Linked DNA regions of Thalassoroseus pseudoceratinae. The protein of the gene in region 2 binds, or shares a complex with, the protein of the main gene of each other region. Links are inferred from orthologs where the notes say so. Each region holds a gene or a part of one and is shown on either strand. Other genes may lie near its edges.

Region 1 (6,215 bases), on a different replicon or contig from region 2:
CGTGTCTACGGCACGAAGTGGCCCTAACCAAGTTGGTGTGGTGAGTAGAGTCATCCCGACAAGAACGGCGACGGCAATGGCCGATACCACTTCCCGCCACCAAACAGCTAGTCCGATCGCGAGCAATGGAGGAAGCAGACTCATCCAACCGTATCGTCGCGGAACGTGAACCGATACTGCCGGGGAATTCGGTGTCGTGCGGATGGTGATGGTTTCGCCGTCGAGATGCAAAGACTGCTTTAGCGTAAGGTCCGTGGACAACGTCAACTGACCATTCTCGAACGGTGGCAAGGGGCTCGATTTGCCCCGTTGAACCCATCGGACGCCCGTGATTTCCGGCGACCCGTTGTAAGTAACGTCCACATCGCCGGTTTCGGTCATGGCCGTGAACGTGACCGAATGGATCGGAACACCGACAAGTTGCACGGGCGGAGCATCGATTTCAAAGCGAACCGGTTCAGCGGCGTGGATGATCGAACCAAGGCAAACGACAATTCCGCTAACCAAGCTGGCCAACCACGTATGCAGACATTCCATCTGCGCGGACTCCTGGGAGTTGCAACACCGAACGCACGAAATCCGCATTGTGCCTTAGTCGGTTGGCGTTGGCCAGTCGACCAAACAACGGCATCCGCCGGACGCGGAATCTTCCATGGCGATTCGTCCGCCGTGTTGCGTCACAATCCGCCATGCCTTGGATAATCCAAACCCCAATCCTCGACCGGCTTGCCGACCGGAATAGAATGGATCGAACAAATGCAGACGATCGGTTTCAGAAAGCCCCGTGCCGGAATCGGTGATTTCGATCCGTGCCAAGGATGGCGTCAGAGGCTCCACCGCGAGTTCCACATTCCCGTCGGGTGGGGTTGCATCCAAAGCATTCTGCAAGAGTCCCGAAATCACAACCGCCAACTGAGTACGGTCGGCCGAGACCATCAGCGACGGAATCGGGTTTTGGGTCAGCGTCACCTTCTTGGCACGATATCGACTCTCGTACGGCGCGACGATTTCCGGTAGCACCGTTTTGAGATCGAGCGTTTGAAGATGTGGTTTCGGCGGACGCGCAAAGAGCATCGCATCGCCGATCATGTCTCGAATTCTCAGCGCTTGGGCACCAATGGTCGCCAATGAAGCGCGGCGGCCGAGGTCGGGTTCTTCAGCAAGCAGCAGATTGGTGCGACCTACGATTGTCGCCACCGGATTGTTGATCTCGTGTCCCGCCCCAGCGGCGAACTCGGCCATGGCCTCCAATTTGGAATGGAGCAGGCGTTCCTCAATCGTCGCCTCACTTTCGAGGCGTTCCAGTAGGCGGTGTGTGGCGGTTTCGAGTTCCTCTGGTAGCTGGGCTTTCGGATCGGAAAGACCTGCAAAGACTCGAAACCGCACGGGCGAATCCATTGCGACTTGGAGTTGCAACGAATCGATCGGCGCACTTGTCGTGTTCGCGGTCCATTCGAGAATGGGCGTGAAATCGTCATCAGCAAGCGGCATGGGATCGGCGAACGCAGAGTTCCCATCGGATGCGGCGAACGCGATCGACGGTGTGGACGGTCGCGATTGCCACCAGATGCAAACCGCCTCGGCGGATGCCAGCGTAAGCCAACCTGTCGCGATATGCCGAAGCGTTCGCTCGATGCTTCCCGGCGTGAGGCTTTCGATCAGCCAGGATGTCAGAGACGCGGGACCGATGCCGTTCACTGCGCTGTCGCTGCTCCCTGTTGAGCGCAATCCGTGGACACCGTTCTCGCGTCGCTCCAAGCCCTCGCAGTTATGCGTGAACCGGTTCGATATCCAGCAGACGACACATTCGACCAATCAAGTGGTCGGTTTCAAACGGTTTCTGTAGGAACTCATCCGCTCCGGCGGCCTTCAGATCGGCGATTTTGTCTTGTTCGACCATCCCGCTGATGCAGATAATGCGAACATCATCCAGCGAGGAGTCGCTTCGCACGCGTTGACACACTTCTTTTCCGTTGATGTCCGGCAGCATCACGTCGAGCACGATAATGTCGGGATGGTATTCCTTGACCATCATTCCGGCATCGAACCCGTTGTTGGCTACACGCACTTCAAATCGGCCGTCGGCGTCGAGGACATCGCGGATCATTTCGACCAAATCCACATCGTCGTCGACAAGCAACGCCTTTCGTTTACCGCTTTCGAGGGCATCGGTCGGGATGCCGTTGTCTTTCATGAAGCGATAGAGAATGTCTCGCGGAATCCGTCGGAACCGTGAGCCGGGCACGCGGAAGCCCTTGAGCTGGCCGGAATCGAAACACCGGATAATGGTTTGCTGGCTGACGTTGCAGATTTTGGCTGCTTCGCCTGTTGTGAAGACGGTCTTCATTCTGATCCATCCTTTGAATCGTGCGCTTGCCTAATGCAAGCGGTAGACGTTTTTACGTCCGGTTCACAAAGCTACGGGCCATCATGCACCGGTATCGCTTTGCGATCCGTCCGGACAACCACCCAGCATGGGAGCCGGCCAAAATTCCTCGAAAATTCTCAAATTGACCCAGTGAAGGGATTCTAGAGGTAACTAAGTTTCCCTGCTACCCCAAACTTTCCAGAATTAACATGATTCCAAATTGTATCTAAACTGCGAAATCGGTCAACAGGCATTTGCCACGTCAGTACACTTAGCCTTCGGATGACCCGCAGTTGCGTCTCGTTCTGTAAACCCCGATCCCACTAGACTTTAGGCAATGTGCGTTTCTTGCCTAGTCCGCCAGGCTTGTGCGGGCATCTGGGAATTTCCGGAAATTCGCGGCTGCGTCAATTTAAGAGGACAGACGGTTCGGCTGGTCCAAATAGATTAAAACGATGGCCAAATCCGCGGGAGTAATCCCACTGATGCGTCCCGCTTGGCCCATGTTCTGGGGGCGGACGCGGCTGAGTTTCTCGCGAGCTTCGACTCGCAAGTTCGGAATGGCGGCGAAATCGAGTGTTTCGGGAATGCGGAGTTTTTCGGTTTTTTGTTGTTTCTGGATGTCGGCGGCTTGGCGACGGATGTAACCGGCGTATTTGGTTTCGATCTGCACTTGCTCGGCTGCGCGACGGGCGACTTTCAGATCCCCAAGCTCCGGTGCCATCTCGACAATGTCATTCCATGCGATTTCACTGCGTCGCAACCATTCTTCGAGCGTTTTTCCCTGGTGACGAAGTTTCTCGATTTGCTCGGTGGCACGACGGATGTCGTCCTCATGCTGCTCGAGTTGTCGCCAGCGTTCGTCATCAACCAGCCCAATTTTGCGGCCGAGCGGTGTGAGCCGACGGTCGGCGTTGTCCTGCCGGAGCAACAATCGGTATTCAGCTCGGGATGTGAACATGCGGTACGGTTCGTCGACGCCTTTGGTGACGAGATCGTCAATTAGCACCCCGAGATACGCCTGGCTGCGATCGAGAATGAACGGCGGTTCGCCCTTCAATTTGAGAGCGGCGTTCACACCGGCGATCAGGCCCTGACCGGCGGCTTCTTCGTATCCCGTCGTGCCGTTGATTTGCCCTGCGAAGTACAAACCATCCACGCGTTTGGTTTCCAAGGTTGGCCGAAGTTGCGTGGGCGGGGCGAAATCGTATTCCACGGCGTACCCGTACCGCATGATTTCGGCGTGTTCCAAACCGGGGATTTCTCGAATCATCGCGTCTTGCACGTCGCGAGGCAGACTCGTGGAGATGCCGTTACAGTAGTATTCCTGAGTGTTGTAGCCCTCGGGTTCGAGGAAAATCTGGTGCTGCGTCTTGTCGGCAAACCTCACGACTTTATCTTCGATCGACGGACAATACCGCGGACCGGTGGATTGAATCTGGCCGCAATACATCGGGGCCCGATGCAAATTCGCCCGGATGAGTTCGTGCACCTTCTCGTTCGTCGTCGTGATGTGACATTCGAGTTGCGGTTGCGTCAGTGATTCCGTGAGGTAGGAAAACGGTTGCGGATCGTCATCACCGGGTTGCCGTTCGCACGCAGCGAAATCAATCGTGCGACCATTGATTCGGGCGGGTGTCCCGGTTTTGAAGCGTTCGAGTTCGAACCCGAGTTCACGGAAGGAGTCGGAAAGCGTGCCGGTCGTGCCTTCACCAGCTCGACCGCCGCTGGCTTTCGCTTCACCCGTGTGCATGACCGCTTGCAGAAATGTGCCGGTCGTGATGACGACCGCTCGCGTGCGATAAACCGCATCACCTCGCACCTTTACACCGGCGATCCTCGTGGTTTCGCCATCGGTCTCCGTGACCAGGCCCTCGACCATTTCTTGCCGCAAGGCGAGGTTATCGGTTTGCTCGACGCGGTTTTTCATCGAGAACTGATAGGCTTTTTTATCCGCCTGGGCTCGTGGCGAATGCATTGCCGGTCCTTTGGAGCGACCGAGCATCCGGAATTGCAGTCCGGTTTCATCGATGACGCGACCCATCTCGCCGCCGAGCGCATCAATCTCACGAACGATCTGCCCCTTCGCGACGCCACCGATCGCGGGGTTACAACTCATTGCACCGACGGTGTCGACGTTCATCGTGAGCAGTGCCGTCTTCGCGCCCATGCGGGCCGCCGCCAAAGCCGCCTCGGTCCCGGCGTGACCGGCTCCGACGACGACGACATCGAAATCATAGGTAGTTGTCATGTGTCTGTTGTTTGTGGTGGTGTGCGGTTGGTGTGTTGACGATTGACACGGCGACTCATCGTCAACACGGCGTTCTCGGGAATTCTGACGAGACAAATGGGAACTTTGCGGCGTCGTTGTCCATCGAACATTTTGCGTCTCGGGTTGCTGATCTCTTGTTACACAGCCGTTACCCGCGAGCGAATCATACTCGGTTAAACTGTCTAGTGTATCGAATTCCTGTGTTGAGGAGAAAGAGTCATGGTGACACGTCGATTGATCGGATTGTTTGCGGTTGCGGTAGGTGTTCTGACGGCGGGGCTGGGCGAGCGAGTTGTCCAGGCGGATGAAGAGGATGTGCCGAAGATTCAGATGGCGATTTTGCTCGACCATTCCGGCAGCATGGGCGGGTTGATCAATCAGGCACGCGAGCATTTGTGGAACGTGGTCAACGAGTTCACGACACTTCGTCGCGATGGAAAACGTCCCCGGTTGGAAGTGGCTCTTTATAAGTACGGTGCTGCCAAGCCGGAACAACTCGTGACGTTCACGGACGATTTGGATGCCGTCTCCGAAGCGTTGTTCGCGATTCAAATTCAGGGCGGTTCGGAGTACTGCGGTCTGGTCATTCAGACGGCCGTCAACGAGTTGAAATGGTCCGACGACGAAGATGACATGAAGTGCATCTTCATTGCCGGGAACGAGCCGTTCACGCAAGGGCCGGTGAATTACGAATTCGCTTGCAAAGAGGCGATCAAAAAGGGCATTACCGTCAGTACGATTCACTGTGGCGACGAAACCCAAGGCATCAACGGTCGTTGGCAACATGCCGCGTCGATTGCGGATGGTAGTTTCCTGACGATCAATCAGAATCGAGCGGTCGCCGTGATTCCGGCACCACAAGACGACAAGATCACAGCTCTCAACGTGAAACTGAATGCGACCTACATTGCCTACGGGGCCGCGGACCAACGGAAGAAATTCTCCGCAAACCAAGCTGCGCAGGATACAAATGCGTTGAAGTTGAACCTCAATGCCAATGCAAGTCGAGCGTTGGCGAAGTCGTCCGCGAACTACTTCTGCCATTGGGATTTGATCGATGGGTGTGCTCGCGGGACGATCAAGATCAAGGACATCAAGAAAGATCAGTTGCCGAAGGATTTGCAGAAGTTGTCCTTGAAGGAGTTGGAAGCCCATATCGAGAAGCAAAAGAAAGCCCGCAAGGAGATTCAGGCTCAGATTCGGGAACTGACGGACGCACGGGCTAAGTTCATCGCCGCCGAACGGAAAAAGAAAGCCGAAGCCGCCGACGCTCCCGATGACACGCTCGACAAAGCCATCATTGAAGCCGTCCAAAAACAAGCCGAGAAGAGCGGCTATCGCGTGGTGAAATAAGATGTAGAGGGTAATGAGTAGAGAGTGGAGGGAAACACAAGCTCTGACTCTCTGCGTTCCACCCACGACTCTCAACGTTTTCCACAAACAGCGGGTGATACTTGCACGGTATCGCTCGCTGTTTCATACTGCCGGGCGTTGGAACCGAAACTTAATCGCCTCGCAGGAGCAAGTCATGGCTGAAGTCCGAAGTGGAGCTGTTACATTCAAAGGAAACCCGGT
Region 2 (6,323 bases):
CCGCTGAAAAGATCGCCTTGGAAGACAGGCGTGGAGTGCAAAACACCGTCACCAAATGGTGAGACTGAAATGAGCGAACTGTTAGTTCTTGTGGCAATTGTAATCGTGGGGTGGATTGTACTAAGTCCACTTTTCCTGTTCGGTTTGTGGTCGAAGGTCAACGATCTTGACCGAAAGTTCGAGCACCTACGGCGGCAATTCAATGCAAGGCCACGCGCGGAATCTCGGCCAGCAACTTCAATCAAAGAATCAATTTCGCCCCGAACGCCGGTCGTCGCCAAACCGAAACCGCAAAGCCCGGTCGTGATGGAAGTTGAAGAATTCCTCGACGAGCCAAAACCAACACCCCAAGCAAAACCTCAGACTCTGTCGCCGACAACTGCCCCACCATCGCAAACTTTACCCCGGATAGAAACGCCGTCCGTGAAACCGGCGGCCAAGGTGACTCCAAAAGAACCTTCTCTGACCGTGGAAGAAATTCTCGCCGGTCAATGGATGACTTGGGTCGGAGCAATTGCTGTTGTCATCGGTGCGGGATTCTTCTTCAAGTATGCGGTCGAGCAAGGTTGGATCAGCCCGACGTTGCGTGTGATGACGGGCGTCTCTGTGGGCGTGAGCTGTTTCGTCGGTGGCGTCGTTGGGATGCGGAAGAACTATGTCGCGTTCGCTCAGGGATTGGTCGGAGCGGCGTTGGGAATTCTATATTTCTCTTTGTTCGCATCGGCTCGATGGTTTGATCCGGCGGTGTTCTCCGATCCCGTGGCGTTCAGCGGGATGGTGCTCGCGACCGCGGCCGCTCTGACATTCGCCGCCGTCTACGACGCCCAAGCCGCCGCCGTTCTGGCATTGTTGGGTGGTTTCCTGACGCCAATCATGCTTTCACGGGGTGTGGATGTTCGTTGGACGTTGTTTCCATACTTGCTGATGCTCGATCTTGGTGTGCTGGGGATTGCATCGTTTCGACGGTGGCCGCGTTTGAACTTGCTCGCCTTCGGCGGAACGATTCTGATGTGGTTGGGATGGTTTGCGAACCATTATCACCCGGAGAAACTTGCGGACGTCATGGTTTTGATGTCGCCGTTCTTCATCGTATTTGCGGCCCTGGGAGTTTGGCACCATTTGATTCGCCGCACCGTCGCGTTGGCCGAAGACTTTCTTCTAGTGATCGCCACGCCGGTTGTCTTCTTCGGCACGTTTTTCATTTTGACCAAAGCAAGTCATCAAGAATGGCAAGCGGTCATGGCGATCGGATTGGCGGTTCTTTACGAAATCTTTGGCAACGTCGCCCGGCGTCGAGATGGCATCGACCCCAAGATTTCCTTTGCATTCAACGGAATCGCAATCGTCTTCCTAGTGATTGCAATTCCACTCAAGTTGACTGGACACTGGGTTGCGATCGCTTGGGCGGCTTTGAGTGCGGTGCTGGTCGAAATGGGGCTCCGCTTCGACGAACCGAAACTCCGTAAGGCTGGTCTCGGGCTGTTATGCATCGTCTTCGGGATTCTCTCAATTTACACGATCACGACGATTGCCGGTCCTGATCGCTTTTCCACACTCTGGGTTCAACGAACGGCGAATGACCTCATCGTCGGGGAAGCGACAGCAGAAGCCGCTGGTTGGACGAGTGTGGTGAACGGTCGCTCGCTCAGTTTTCTGGCCGCGATTTTGGTCACGGGCGGATTGGCATGGCGTTACCGAACTATAGGCATTGAGGGCGACGGCTCCGTGAGTCTAGAGCGTGATCTTCAAGGCCGGTCTGTAGGGTTGGTTGATCTCAGTATCCTCATCTCGCTTGGAATGGTGATGCTGGAAAGTTACGTGTTGTGGTGGCATTGGGACCGGTTCACGCCATCGCTGCTGAGTCTTTTTGCGATCGAGATAGCGGTGTTCGGTTGCGGCATCAGCATTGTGGCTGCGATTTGCAACCACCCACGACTGAGACAAATCGGATTGACGGTTCTCGCCGGTTCCGGGGTGATGGTTGCATCGGGAATGTGGAACGCGATTTCGACACGGTATTTCATGTCGGCTGACGTTCCGAGCGTTTGGTGGGAGTGGCCGTTGATCAATCCTCGCAGTTTGGGAGTTCTGATTCCGATTGCGTTAGCAGTGATGACCGCCGCCGTGATTCAGAGGTTCTCAGCGAGCAAATCCTCGGCATCCGACGACCACGCACCTCCGGTCGGCCGCACTTTGATTGGCATGAGTATCGTCACAGGACTGCTTTGGACACTGCTGGAAAGCTATGTGCAATGGTGGCATTGGGATCGCTATACGCCGACACTGATCAGCATCTTTGCGATGGAAACGGCCGCGTTTGCCAGTGCAATCTTGATTGCTGCTGCGGTCCGTCGGCAGACGTGGTTGGATAGTTTGGGAACCGTGATTTTTGGGCTCTCGGGAGTGGCGGTTGTCATTGCATTTGTGGGAGCGACGACCAGCGGTCAACAATCCTTAAGTGATGTGCCAAACGCTTGGTGGAGTGTCCCGTTGATCAACCCTCGTGGACTCGGTTTCCTCGTTCCCATCGTGCTAGCCACGACGACAGCCGCAATTACACGCCGGTTTGGAGAACCCCAGCGGTCTTTTGAAACGACCGATCTCACACCGGCTTCCGCACTCGCGTTTGCCGCCATTCTCGCGGGATGGGCTTGGCTGACGGCGGAAGCTCGCGTGTGGGGCGTGCAACACGACTGGAAAACCCTCACCGGACTCGCCATCACACTCGTTTGGACAGGGTACTCGCTCGCCACGCTGCTGGGGGGGATTGCTGCCCGCTCCGCAAACCTGCGGAAACTCTCGCTGGCGTTCTTTGGACTGACGATTGGCAAAGTGTTTCTCGTCGACGTGTGGCATCTACACACCACGATTCGCACATTCGCCTTCATCGCGCTCGGTATGACGTTGTTGCTTGTGTCCTGGTTGTATCGGCGGTATCGGCAACGGATTCGCGATTGGATCGAAGTCGATTCGCCCGCGGCCTAAAGTTACTTGCCGATACAAAACTTACTGAAAATGCGATCGAGAATGTCGTCGGTGTAGACGGTCCCCAGGATACGTCCCAAATGATCGAGAGCCGTTCGGATTTCCAATGCGATTAACTCTTCACCTGCCTGAGAATGGGTGGCGTCCATTCCTTCTTGAAGTGCGGATTCGGTCGCTTGCAAGCTTTCTCGGCAGCGGGCCGCCGTACTTCCGATCAACTGGCGTTCCCCGCGCTGACGCTCGGTCAATCGATCAGCAATAGCAGACTTCAGTGCAGCGAAACTCTCGGGCAAGGAGGTCGAAACTGCAAGCGTCTCCGCTGCATCCCCATCAACGAGATCGCTCTTGGTTTGGACCGCCAGGATTGGCCGATCGAGACGTGACAACTCTTCGGAAAACTCCGCGTTCCATTGAGCTTCCTCACTCGAAAGTCGGCTGGCGGAGCAGAACAGGATCATGTCAGCGGCTTTGAGCAAATCAGTTCGCAGTTCGCTCGCTTGGTGCATAATGTCGCGTGTTGGCGAGACGGGTTCTGCTCCGGCGGTGTCAATGAGTTCGATCGTCATCTCACCACATCGCACGGTTCCGGTAATGTAGTCGCGGGTTGTGCCCTGCTCATCCGAGACCAACGCCGCATCGGAACCGGTGAGCGTGTTGAATAGGCTGCTCTTCCCGGCGTTTGGCAGACCAGCCAACACCACCCGAAGATTCACCGATGACTGCATTCGCGTGTCGGCGTCACTGAGCAAGCTGCGAATTGTCGTCAGCGAATTGCTGAGTCTATTCGTCACTTCTTCCGTTGAGACAAATTGAATGTCTTCGTCGACAAAATCCAAACCCGCTTCGAGATCCGCAAGCAGATCGAGCAAGTCCGACCGAACCGTCGCCAACCGTGACGACAACCCACCAGCGAGTTGCTGCAAGGCGGCATTCAGTTCTTGGTGATCTTCCGCGTCGATCACGCCGAGCACTGCTTCGGCTTGTGTCAGGTCAATCCGGCCGTTCAGAAACGATCGCAATGTGAACTCGCCCGCTCTCGCCGGTCGGATGTTGTGCGAAAACAACGCCGAGAGAATCGCTTCCAGCAACGGTGGCGAACCGAGCGTATGGATTTCGGCGAGTGGTTCACCCGTATAACTGCGACGCCCCGGCCACAGCAATACTGCGGATTCGATCGGCGGCAAATCCGGTAACGTCAACTGTCCGGGATGTCGCAGGGAACTTCGTGTGGCTTGCCAACGCTGCTCGTCATCAGGGTGAAAGATTGCGGAAACCGCTTCTCTGACATCGGGCCCGCTGATACGAACGATGCCGCGCAACGCGGCACCCGGTGGAGACGCGAGCGCCGCGATTGTATCGTCCCATTGAAGTTGCATTCGTCAGCCTCAGCGACGATTCTTCGAACGGCCTCGCGACTTCGATTTCTGGTTCTTATTGGAGTTGTTGCGTTTGGTGCTGCCGTTGCTTCCACCTCCGCTAGGCTTCCAACCAGACGAACCGCCCGATCCACCACTGCCAGAATTGCCGCCATCTGCGGTCGCCGGATTCTTGTGTACGTCCAGCAATTTGCGTTCGCCCATGCCCCACAGGCTGGAAGCGATGAAGTACAAACACAATCCGGCAGGCACGTGATAGAACAGGAAGCCCATGAAGACCATCATGAAGTTCATGATGCGAGCGTTCCAGACGGCTTGCTCGTCTTCCGGATCGGGCGTTGGCATGAACATTTTTTGCTGGGCGATAAACAGCACGATGGTGATGATCGGCAGCAGATTGAACGACGTTCCCAGGAGCGGCACTTTGAACGGCATGGTGAAGAGATTGTCGGGGGCTGCCAGGTTCTGAATCCATAGGAACTCAGATGCTCGCAAGTCAATCGCCGTGTATAGGCCGTAGTACAAGCCGATAAAGATGGGAAGTTGCAGCAACATCGGCAGACATCCCGCAAGTGGGTTGTAGCCAGCGTCGCGGAATAGTTCCATCTGAGCCTTGAGGAACTTCTCCTTGTCGTCACCGTATTTCTTTTTCAGCTCCGCGAGTTTCGGTTGCAGTTCCTTCATCCGAGCGGCACTGATGGCCTGTTTCCGGGAGATCGGGAACAACGCTCCACGGACGAGAATTGTCAAACAGATAATCGCCAACGCATACGGCAGGTACAAGGTTTCGTGCAGGAAGTTCAACAGCCAAAGCATGGCCTTACTGACCGGAGCGAACCAACCATATTCAACGATGGCACCGGCGTCGATTGCATCGAGCAGCTTCTGTCGCTTCGGACCGGCAAACAAATACCAATCCTGCGTCGTTGACTCACCCGGTTCCAGTTCGAACTCGTCGGATGCAAACTTGACGCTGATATGGCTGAGCTTTTCATTCTCCTCGTTGGTTTCCAGGACTTCCGCTTCATAATACTCAACGTAATCGCTGCTTCGCTTCTTCTCTTGCGGAAGCACCAAGGCGGCGAAGAACTGCCCATCGACCCCCACATACCGGAATGGTTTCGTCCAGCGTTCGCGGGTGTTTTCGTCGGTCTGTTCAATGAGCGATTCGACATCGATTTGCGAATTGGTCAATTCACCATCGTCGATGTAACCGTATTTGATGTCTTGCAATTTCCGAGCAGTATCGGGGTTTTCGATGGGAAATTTGACCGGTCCTTGCAATACATATTGAACTTCACGTTCTTGTGTATCGAGGTTCTCAATTTCGACCTGCAAGTGAAGTTGGTAGCCGGACGCGTTTCGATCCCGGACCTGGCGGTTGGAAAGCCCCTCTTTCTCACGGTCGACTGCCGGTACCGTGAAACGTTTGCGGACCCGGAACTGACCGGGAATGGTGAACTCAAACGTCACACTGGATTCAGATTGTTCGACGATCTTCCAGTCTTCTTCATCAAGCGGATGATCTTCAAGCAGCTCTTTGAGTTTATCGTCGCCAGTAAATGTCGACGAGAAAGTGCGAAAGGTTTGCTTGCCGGATTCGAGTGTGCCGACAAGTTCCAAAGGTTCTTCGAGATTCTCAAGGCTGTGGTAACGCGTGTCGCTGAGTTGCAACTTCTGAACGGCAGCGCCGGTGGTCGTCAGCGTTGCTTGGAAGAAGTATTCGCCTTCCGGATCGAGCGAGCCGATTGTGATGTTGTCTTGATGCGGATTATTCGCGAGTTCCGGCTTCGGTTTCTCGGCAACGGCCGGTTCATCTCGTTTGGCTTTGGGCTTCTTGTCGGTATCGTCGTCGTCTTCCTCCACAACCGGAGCCGGAGCTGGCGGAGCAATATTGTCGATTACGAAACGCTTCCAAAGGAAGAGAATCACAAACGACAGCAAGATAAACCGAAGAATGCT

The links.
Region 1: the proteins of G6R38_RS05145 (region 2) and mnmG are in contact, whole or in part, in a solved structure (PDB 9HIP), measured with the Escherichia coli proteins. The link is inferred for Thalassoroseus pseudoceratinae from one-to-one orthologs.

What each region holds. Positions count from the first base shown.
Region 1 is NZ_JAALXT010000006.1:34,618-40,832, reverse strand. What follows is about bases 2,201-5,078. They hold mnmG (tRNA uridine-5-carboxymethylaminomethyl(34) synthesis enzyme MnmG), read right to left. Parts: upstream 4,620-5,078; coding sequence 2,781-4,619; downstream 2,201-2,780. Other genes in these bases: G6R38_RS20725 (vWA domain-containing protein), read left to right, coding at 4,860-5,078; G6R38_RS20735 (response regulator), read right to left, coding at 2,201-2,347. Also shown: G6R38_RS20745 (Na+/H+ antiporter NhaC family protein), read right to left, coding at 1-537; G6R38_RS20740 (sensor histidine kinase), read right to left, coding at 592-1,698; more of G6R38_RS20735, read right to left, coding at 1,769-2,200; more of G6R38_RS20725, read left to right, coding at 5,079-5,993; tpx (thiol peroxidase), read left to right, coding at 6,169-6,215. UniProt on the Escherichia coli protein: NAD-binding protein involved in the addition of a carboxymethylaminomethyl (cmnm) group at the wobble position (U34) of certain tRNAs, forming tRNA-cmnm(5)s(2)U34.
Region 2 is NZ_JAALXT010000001.1:1,372,820-1,379,142, reverse strand. Bases 2,175-5,160 are described here. They hold G6R38_RS05145 (tRNA modification GTPase), read right to left. Parts: upstream 4,362-5,160; coding sequence 2,988-4,361; downstream 2,175-2,987. Other genes in these bases: yidC (membrane protein insertase YidC), read right to left, coding at 4,371-5,160; G6R38_RS05150 (DUF2339 domain-containing protein), read left to right, coding at 2,175-2,985. Outside these bases: more of G6R38_RS05150, read left to right, coding at 70-2,174; more of yidC, read right to left, coding at 5,161-6,323. UniProt on the Escherichia coli protein: Exhibits a very high intrinsic GTPase hydrolysis rate. Involved in the addition of a carboxymethylaminomethyl (cmnm) group at the wobble position (U34) of certain tRNAs, forming tRNA-cmnm(5)s(2)U34.